Regions from separate parts of the Planotetraspora sp. GP83 genome, predicted to be linked through region 2. Evidence: predicted binding sites of a transcription regulator. Region 2 holds the regulator's gene; the other holds the start of a gene.
The links. Region 2 encodes HrcA, which represses chaperone genes, less so after heat shock. Its sites were predicted from a motif close to TTGGCACTCTCNNNNNGAGAGTGCCAA; they were not measured.

Region 1 (4,206 bases), on a different contig from region 2:
TCGGAGGCGGTGTGGCGGCGAACTCGCGGCTGCGCGCGCTGGCCCAGGAGCGGTGCGACGCGGCGGGAGTACGGCTGCGCGTGCCGCGCCCGGGCCTCTGCACGGACAACGGCGCGATGGTGGCCGCGCTCGGGTCGGAGCTGCTCGCCGCCGGAGTGGAGCCCTCCTCGCTCGAAATCCCGGCCGACTCTTCCCTCCCCATCGCCGCCATCCACGTCTGACGCGGGCCCGGGGGCTGTCGTCAGTCGTTGGGGGTGCGTGCCGGGCGGAGGAGGGCTTCGGCCAGGGCCAGGATGGTCTCCTCCAGGGCGGAGAGCCGGCGGGCCACGTCGGTGGTGGCGGGCTCCACGATGGCGGAGAGCGCGCCGGAAACGGCCTCGGTGAGCTCCTCGCGGTCGGGCCGGGCGCGGATGGCGTCGAGCAGCGGGGCGATCGCGGTCGCGGCGGCGGTGATGTCCACGTTCATCCCCGCGACGGCCGTGCGCAGGTCGCCGATCTCCAGCTCGGAGGGCAGCTTGGACAGCCGCTCGGTGACGCCCTCGACCCGGTCGTCCACCGTGTCGAGGCGGTCGAGCACCGCGCCCTCCAGCCTCTCGGTGCGCTCGGTCAGCTCGGTGACGGCCTTGTCGAGCCGGGTGAAGCGCCCCCCGGCGGCCTCCATGCTTCCGTGGACCTGGCCGAGGCGCTGGGTGAACTCGCTCACCAGGTCGGCGACGCCCTGGGTCTGGGTGCTCACCTCGTCCACCCGGTCGCGGAGCAGCTCCACGTGCTGGGCGAGGCCCTCGGCCCATGTGGGCGGCCGGGTCGTCATGTCGTCGAGCCGGCCGGTGACCACTTCGAGCGCGCCGCTGAGGCTTCCGAGCTCACGCTCCCGCACCTCGCGGAGCAGCCATTCCATGCCTTCGAGGCGCTGCCGGATCTCGTCCAGCACGGCTCCCTGGGTGCGCTGCTCGTAGACGTGGTCCTGCGCCGCGCGGGCCAGCAACTCGCGCATCCGGTCGGAGACGGCGGTCTGGCTTCCCGCCTGGAGGAGGGTGTGGCTGGAGTGGTCCACCGGGAAAGCTCCTTCACTCGCCGACGCGGTATCGGTCCGGTCTCGCGGAGATACGAATAGGCGGACGTGGCCGCGCGGCCAACTGTAGGCCCTGTGCGGCACGGCTTTGGGGCGGACTGTAAAAGGTCGCAATTCTCGATGGATTGCCCGGTTTCGTAATAGCCCAGCCGATCGTTCCTGGTGTATCAGCCCAGCTCAGGTGGATTGCAGAGCAGGACGTACGGCCGGTCCTCAATGCGGGTGAGCACGACGACTGCCGAATTCTCCCCGGAAAGCCGGAGGTCTTTCCGCAATCGCTCGATATCGACCGCTGAACCTCGCTTCTTGATGGTGAGGTTCCCTATTTTCCGGGTTCTGAGGGTGGCTCTGAGCTGCTTGAGCGAGAACGGCATCATTTCCGTGACTTCGTAGCACGATGCCCATTCCGTGGGGACGAGGCGGTCGCCGGTGATGTAGGCGATCCTCGGGTCGAGGAGACGGCCGCCGACCATCGCGGCCACCTCCGCGACCAGATGGGCCCGGATCGCCGCGCCGTCGGGCTCGTAGAGGTAGCGGCCCACCGGCCCGGTCTCCACGCCCGTCCCGGACGGGGTCAGCGTCGTCCCCGAGGGCAGCATGGTCGCCCGTCGCCCGGTCGTCCCCGCTCCCACCCAGATCGCCGCCTCCTTGACCTCCCCCTTGAAGGAGACCCACTCGGCTTCCGCGCCCTCCGGGATGAACTCGTACGGGATGCCGGGGGCGACCTTCAGGCAGGCCGCGCTCGCCCGTGAGACCAGGTCGAGCACGGCGGGCCAGGTGGGGGAGTAGGCCATCGGGTCGAAGACCCGGCCCCTCGCCCCACGCCGCGCCGGGTCGGCGAACAGCAGGTCGTAGCCCGAGGGGTCCGTCTCGGCGGCGTCGGCCGTACGGACGTCGACGAGACCGGAGAGGCCCAGAGCGGCGGCGTTCGCCCGGGCGACCTCGACGGTCAGCGGATCGAGGTCCACCGCGTCGACGGCGAGGCCCGCGCGGGCGAGGGCGATGAGGTCGCCTCCGATCCCGCAGCACACGTCGAGGACTCTCGGGGCGGCCGAGCCGGTCACCTCGCGGGCGCGCCGGGCCCGGTGGGCGGCGACCTCCGCGCGGGTGGCCTGCTCCAGCCCGTGGGGCGTGAAATACATCACGGCGGCGTCTTCGCCGAATTTCGCCTTCGCCCGCTCGCGCAGCCCCGCTTGGGTGAGCGCCGCAGAGGTCAGCGCGGCGGAATGCGTCTTGCGTAGGGCGCTCGCCGCCGCGACCGGGCCGGCGCCGGCGGTCACGAGCTCCACGGCCTCGGCCAGAGCTTTCCGCCCCGCCGGATCGAGCAGCTCACGAAACGCCTGAAGGTCCACGCCTCCCGACGTTAGCGCCTCGCCGTACGACCTCCGGACCCCGGAAGGGCGGCGGCGGGCGGCGCCCCGCGGAACCGGCTCACAGGTGAAGCGACCTGCGACGCGGGTTCGTGTTGACTGTCACGGCGCCCTTGCATACTGTTTCGTGTTGGCACTCGCCTATCGAGAGTGCCAACAGCGACGAGGCAGGTCTGACACCCGCGACGGCAGGCCGCTGGTCGCCTCTTCAGCTCATTCATCGCAATCTGAAGGGGAGGTCCGATCGTGACGACCGCCACTAAGGTTCCCGTTAAGCCGCTTGGTGACCGCATCGTGGTCCAGCCGCTTGAGGCCGAGCAGACCACCGCTTCCGGTCTGGTCATCCCGGACACCGCCAAGGAGAAGCCGCAGGAGGGCAAGGTCCTCGCTGTCGGCCCTGGCAACTGGGACGAGGACGGCGAGAAGCGGATCCCGCTCGACGTCAAGGAGGGCGACGTGGTCCTCTACAGCAAGTACGGCGGCACCGAGGTCAAGTACGGCGGCGAGGAGTACCTGGTGCTCTCGGCTCGCGACGTGCTCGCCATCATCGAGAAGTAGGCCGCGCAAAGCATGAGGAGCCCCGGGACGCACACGCCCGGGGCTCCATTGCTCTCATAAGGAGACTTGAATGCCCAAGATCCTGGAGTTCGAAGAGGACGCGCGGCGCGCTCTTGAGCGTGGTGTGAACGCCCTCGCGGACGCCGTCAAGGTGACCCTCGGCCCCCGTGGCCGCAACGTCGTCATCGACAAGAAGTTCGGCGCCCCGACCATCACGAACGACGGTGTGACCATCGCCCGTGAGGTCGAGCTGGACAAGCCGTACGAGAACCTCGGCGCTCAGCTCGCCAAGGAAGTCGCGACCAAGACCAACGACGTCGCCGGTGACGGCACCACCACGGCGACCGTCCTGGCCCAGGCCATGGTCCGCGAGGGCCTGCGCAACGTGGCCGCGGGAGCCCAGCCGCTCGCCCTTAAGCGCGGCATCGACCTGGCCGCCAAGGCGGTCAGCGACAGGCTGCTGGACAGCGCCCGTCACGTCGAGGACAAGAAGGAGATCGCGAACGTCGCGACGATCTCCGCCCAGGACGCCAAGATCGGTGAGCTGATCGCCGAGGCGTTCGACAAGGTGGGCAAGGACGGTGTCATCACCGTCGAGGAGTCCAACGCCATGGGCCTGGAGCTGGAGTTCACGGAGGGGCTCCAGTTCGACAAGGGTTACCTGTCGCACTACATGGTGACCGACCAGGACCGGATGGAGTCGGTCCTGGAGGACCCCTACATCCTGATCACCCAGAGCAAGATCTCCTCGATCGCGGACTTCCTTCCGCTGCTGGAGAAGATCGCGCAGACCAAGAAGCAGCTTCTGGTCATCGCCGAGGACGTCGAGGGCGAGGCCCTGGCCGTCCTGGTCACCAACAAGATCCGCGGCACCTTCACCTCGGTCGCGGTCAAGGCCCCCGGCTTCGGCGACCGCCGCAAGGCCATGCTGCAGGACATCGCGATCCTCACCGGCGGCCAGGTCGTCAGCGAGGAGGTCGGCCTCAAGCTGGAGCACGTCGGTCTCGAGGTGCTCGGCACGGCCCGCCGCGTCGTCGTCACCAAGGACACCACGACGGTCGTCGACGGCGCCGGCGAGGCGAAGGCCATCGAGGACCGCATCCGCGAGATCAAGCTGGCCGTCGAGCAGTCCGACTCCGACTGGGACCGCGAGAAGCTCCAGGAGCGCCTCGCGAAGCTCTCGGGCGGCGTCTCCGTCCTCAAGGT
Region 2 (4,206 bases):
GCCACCCCGGCCGTCGTGGCCTGCTCGGCCACCTCGGGAAGGTGGAAGCGGCGGGCCTGCTTGCCGGCCTCGCGCGCGGTGCTCCGCCAGCGGGCCAGGGCCTTGCCCGCGCGGTCGCCCTTCCACTGGGTGACGCAGCGGGCGGCGGCCCAGGGCACGATCACATCGACGCCCGCCTCGGTCATCATCTCGACCGCCAGCTCCCCCCGGTCCCCCTTCGGGAGCCCCTGGACGACGACGAGACGCGGCACGGGCGGGTCGAGGTCGTAGCGCCTGAGCACCTCGGCCGTGAGCGTGTCCTTGCCCACGTCGGAGACGACGCACTCGGCGACCCGGCCCAGGCCGTCCGTCAGGTCGATCCGCTCGCCGGGTCGGAGCCTCCGCACGGCCGCCGCGTGGCGTCCCTCCGGGCCGCCGAGGACGACCCGGCCGGCCCCGGGACCGGCTTCGAGATCAGTGGTGTCCGCCAGGAAGACGGGAACGCTCATGAACCCGCCTCAGCGGCCGTTGAACGCGTCTCTCAGGCGCGAGAAGAAGCCCTGCTGGCCGGGGGAGAACTTGCCCGGCGGCCGCTCCTCCCCGCGCAGCTTGGACAGCTCCCGCAGCAGCTCCTCCTGCGCCGGGTCCAGCTTGGTCGGGGTCTCGACGGTGACGTGGATCAGCAGGTCGCCCCTGCCGGTCTCGTTCAGCCGCTGGACGCCCCTGCCGTACAGGGGGATGATCTGGCCGGCCTGGGTGCCGGGCCGTACGTCGATCCCCTCGGCGCCGTCGAGGGTCTCGACGGTGAGCGAGGTGCCGAGGGCGGCGGCGGTCATCGGGATCTGGACCGTGCAGTGGAGGTCGTCTCCCCGCCGCTCGAAGATCTGGTGGGGCCGCTCGACGATCTCCAGGAAGAGGTCGCCGGGAGGGCCGCCGCCGGGGCCGATCTCACCCTCGCCCGCGAGCTGGATGTGGGTGCCGTCCTCGACGCCGGCCGGGATCCTGACCTTGATGGTCCTGCGGGTGCGGACCCGGCCCTCGCCGGAGCACTCCATGCAGGGGTGGCGGATCACGCTGCCGTACCCGCCGCACTGGGGGCACGGCCGCGAGGTCATGACCTGGCCGAGGAACGACCGGGTGACCTGGGACACCTCGCCACGGCCGTGGCACATGTCACAGGTGTCGGGGTGGGTGCCCGCCGCCGCGCCGGAGCCGTGGCAGACCTCGCACAGCACGGCCGTGTCGACGACCAGTTCCCGCGTGGTGCCGAACCCGGACTCGGCCAGGTCGAGCTCGACCCGGATCGTCGCGTTGCGGCCCCGCCTGGCGCGGGAGCGCGGCCCCCGGGCCCCGCCGGCCGAGCCGAAGAAGGCGTCCATGATGTCGCTGAACGGGAAGCCCGCCCCGAACCCGCCGGCTCCGGCCCCCGCCCCGCTGCTGAACGGGTCGGCGCCGAGGTCGTACATCTGCCGCTTGTTCGCGTCGGACAGCACCTCGTAGGCCTGAGTGATGTCCTTGAACCGCTCCTGGGTCTCCGGATCAGGATTGACGTCCGGGTGCAGCTCTCGGGCGAGACGGCGGTACGCCTTCTTGATCTCTTCCTGGCTGGCGTCACGGCGCACCCCGAGGGTCGCGTAGTAGTCCTTGGACACTTATGACCCCGCCAGGATCTGGCCGACGTAGCGCGCCACCGCGCGCACCGCACCCATCGTCACCGGATAGTCCATTCGCGTCGGGCCCAGCACTCCTAGCCGGGCCAGTTCCTTGTCGCCCGAACCGTATCCCGCGGCCACGATCGAGGTGCCGCGAAGTCCGGTGTACGGGTTCTCCGAGCCGATCCGGACGGTCAGCTCGGACAGGCCGCCGGTCTCGCCGAGCAGGCGCATCAGGACGACCTGCTCCTCCAGCGCCTCCAGCACGTCGCGCAGGCCGACGCTGAAGTCGGCCGCCGCGAGATTGGCGGTTCCAGCAAAAACGATCTTTTCCTCGTGCCGCTCGACAAGTGTCTCAAGAAGCACCGACAGGATCGTCGCCGCCACGGGACGATCCTCGGCGGGAAGCCGCTCCGGCACATCGGCGACGGTCTCCGGCACGCTGGAGAGGCCGCAGCCGTCCAGGCAGGCGTTGAGCACGGCGCGCAGGTGCGCGATCCGGTCGTCCGTAACCTCCTCGGGCAGGTCGACCACCCGCTGCTCGACCCGGCCGGTGTTGGTGATCAGCACGAGCATGACCCGCCGCTCGGCCAGCGGCACGATCTCGACGTGCCGGACCGACGACCTGGTCAGCGAGGGATACTGAACGACCGCGACCTGCCTGGTGAGCTGGGCCAGCAACCGCACCGTCCGCATGACGATCTCGTCGAGGTCCACGACCCCGGCGAGGAACGTCTCGATCGCTCTGCGCTCGGCGGCGGAAAGCGGCTTGACCTGCGAGAGCCGGTCGACGAACAGGCGATATCCCTTGTCCGTCGGAACCCTCCCGGCACTCGTGTGCGGCTGGTGAATGTACCCCTGCTCCTCAAGCGCGGCCATGTCGTTGCGGATCGTCGCAGGAGAAACGCCGAGATTATGCCTGTCGGCGAGGGCCTTGGAGCCCACCGGCTCGTTGGTGGACACGTAGTCCTCGACGATGGCGCGCAGCACGGCCAGCTTGCGGTCGTCGAGCAATGTGTCACCTCCCTGTGCGTGGGAAACACGAACTCTGGCACTCTGTGTTCCCGAGTGCCAAGTGTACGGCCAGCGCCCCCGGGGTGCGATAACACGATCGACTACAAGGACAAGCCGACTGCAAATGGCTTACAAGCGGCATTCGCCAAACTCCCACCCATGACCGAAAATCCCAACCCGGGCCCCGCGGACGCCACCGTCCGGTTGCCGCACCCTCCCGCGCCCGGCGAGCCGTACGGCGCTTCCTACCCGCCGGGCCCCGCATATGCCTCCGGCGGCCAGTACCCGCCCCCCTCCTACGGCACGCCTCCCCCGCCTCGCGCGGCGGGCCCGGTCCGCCCCCGCCTTCTGTGGGTCTTCCTGGCCTGGGCGCTCTTCGTGGTCCTGCTGATCGTGGGGGTCGGCGGCTTCGCGGGCGGCCTGTTCTCCACGATCAGCGACGTCGCGCCGGCCAAGACCTTCGCCGGCGGCCAGGCGGTCAGCGCCAGGCTCGACCCGAAGGACAAGCCGGCCATCTACGCCGCCGCCGACCAGCCCACCAACGTCTCATGCGAGGTGCGGGGCGACCAGGACGAGAAGGTCACCCTCACCCAGCCGAAGACGTCCCAGACGGTCGCCATCGGCGACAGGAAGTGGGAGCTGCTCTTCACCGTCGGCGTCCCGTCGGCGGGGACCTACCAGGTGAGCTGCGACGGCGAAGGCGTCACGTTCGGCATCGGCAAGGAGCTCACCGCGAGCGGCGGAAAGCTCGGCGGCGCGATCGCGCTCCTGGCGCTCCCGTTCCTCGGCTTCCTGGCCGCCGTGATCGTGACCATCGTCGTGCTGGTGCGGCGGAGCGCCAACCGGCGGCGCCCACCCACCCACTCGCCGTGATCATGCACAGAGTCCCACGCTTGGCCTCCGACCTCGGCAAACCCCAGGCGGGATCATGCACGGGTTCCCGGTCGGCCTCGTCACGCAGGGCAAATCTCCACGTGATCATGCGGGGCGCCCTGTCCGGGACGGCGGACGCGGACACGGGCGGCGGGTTCGCCGCCGCCCCGGTCGCTGTTTTGCTAGCGTTCGCGGCATGTATGGGCGGGACGTGCTTTCCGGAGACTGGCGGCGCCCCAAGCGGGGCCAGATCCCCACGGTCCCGGCCGAGCCGGATCTCGTGGTCGAGGACGCGGAAGGCCGGTTCTGCGGCGCGGTGGTGGCCTGCGACAAGGAGGCCGTCACGCTGGAGGACCGGTTCGGGCGGCGGCGGGTCTTCCCCCTCGCGCCCGCCGGGTTCCTGCTGGACGGCAAGCCCGTGACACTCGTACGGCCGGCCGCCGCGCCCCAGGGCCCCAAGCGGAGCGCCTCGGGGTCGATCGCGGTCGGCGGGCTGCGGGCCCAGGTCGCCAAGGAGAGCCGGATCTACGTCGAGGGCGTCCACGACGCGTCCCTCGTCGAGAAGATCTGGGGTCACGACCTCCGGGTCGAGGGCGTCGTGGTCGAGTTTCTGGAGGGCGTCGACGACCTGCCCGCCATCGTGGCGGAGTTCGCCCCGGAACGCGGCCGTCGTCTGGGCGTGCTCGTC

Region 1: a site for HrcA is predicted at 2,573-2,599, ahead of groES (co-chaperone GroES). Genes of this name have one in related genera too.

The regions. Positions count from the first base shown of each region.
Region 1 covers NZ_JBGCBZ010000006.1:147,008-151,213, reverse strand. Annotated here, with positions in the region: gene tsaD (tRNA (adenosine(37)-N6)-threonylcarbamoyltransferase complex transferase subunit TsaD) at 1-221, shown strand, start outside; gene ABH927_RS10905 (hypothetical protein) at 242-1,054, opposite strand; gene ABH927_RS10900 (THUMP-like domain-containing protein) at 1,240-2,424, opposite strand; gene groES (co-chaperone GroES) at 2,686-3,000, shown strand; gene groL (chaperonin GroEL) at 3,071-4,206, shown strand, end outside.
Region 2 covers NZ_JBGCBZ010000004.1:195,129-199,334, forward strand. Annotated here, with positions in the region: gene ABH927_RS07610 (16S rRNA (uracil(1498)-N(3))-methyltransferase) at 1-488, opposite strand, end outside; gene dnaJ (molecular chaperone DnaJ) at 498-1,631, opposite strand; gene hrcA (heat-inducible transcriptional repressor HrcA) at 1,632-2,645, opposite strand; gene ABH927_RS07625 (hypothetical protein) at 2,805-3,518, shown strand; gene ABH927_RS07630 (DUF3097 domain-containing protein) at 3,715-4,206, shown strand, end outside.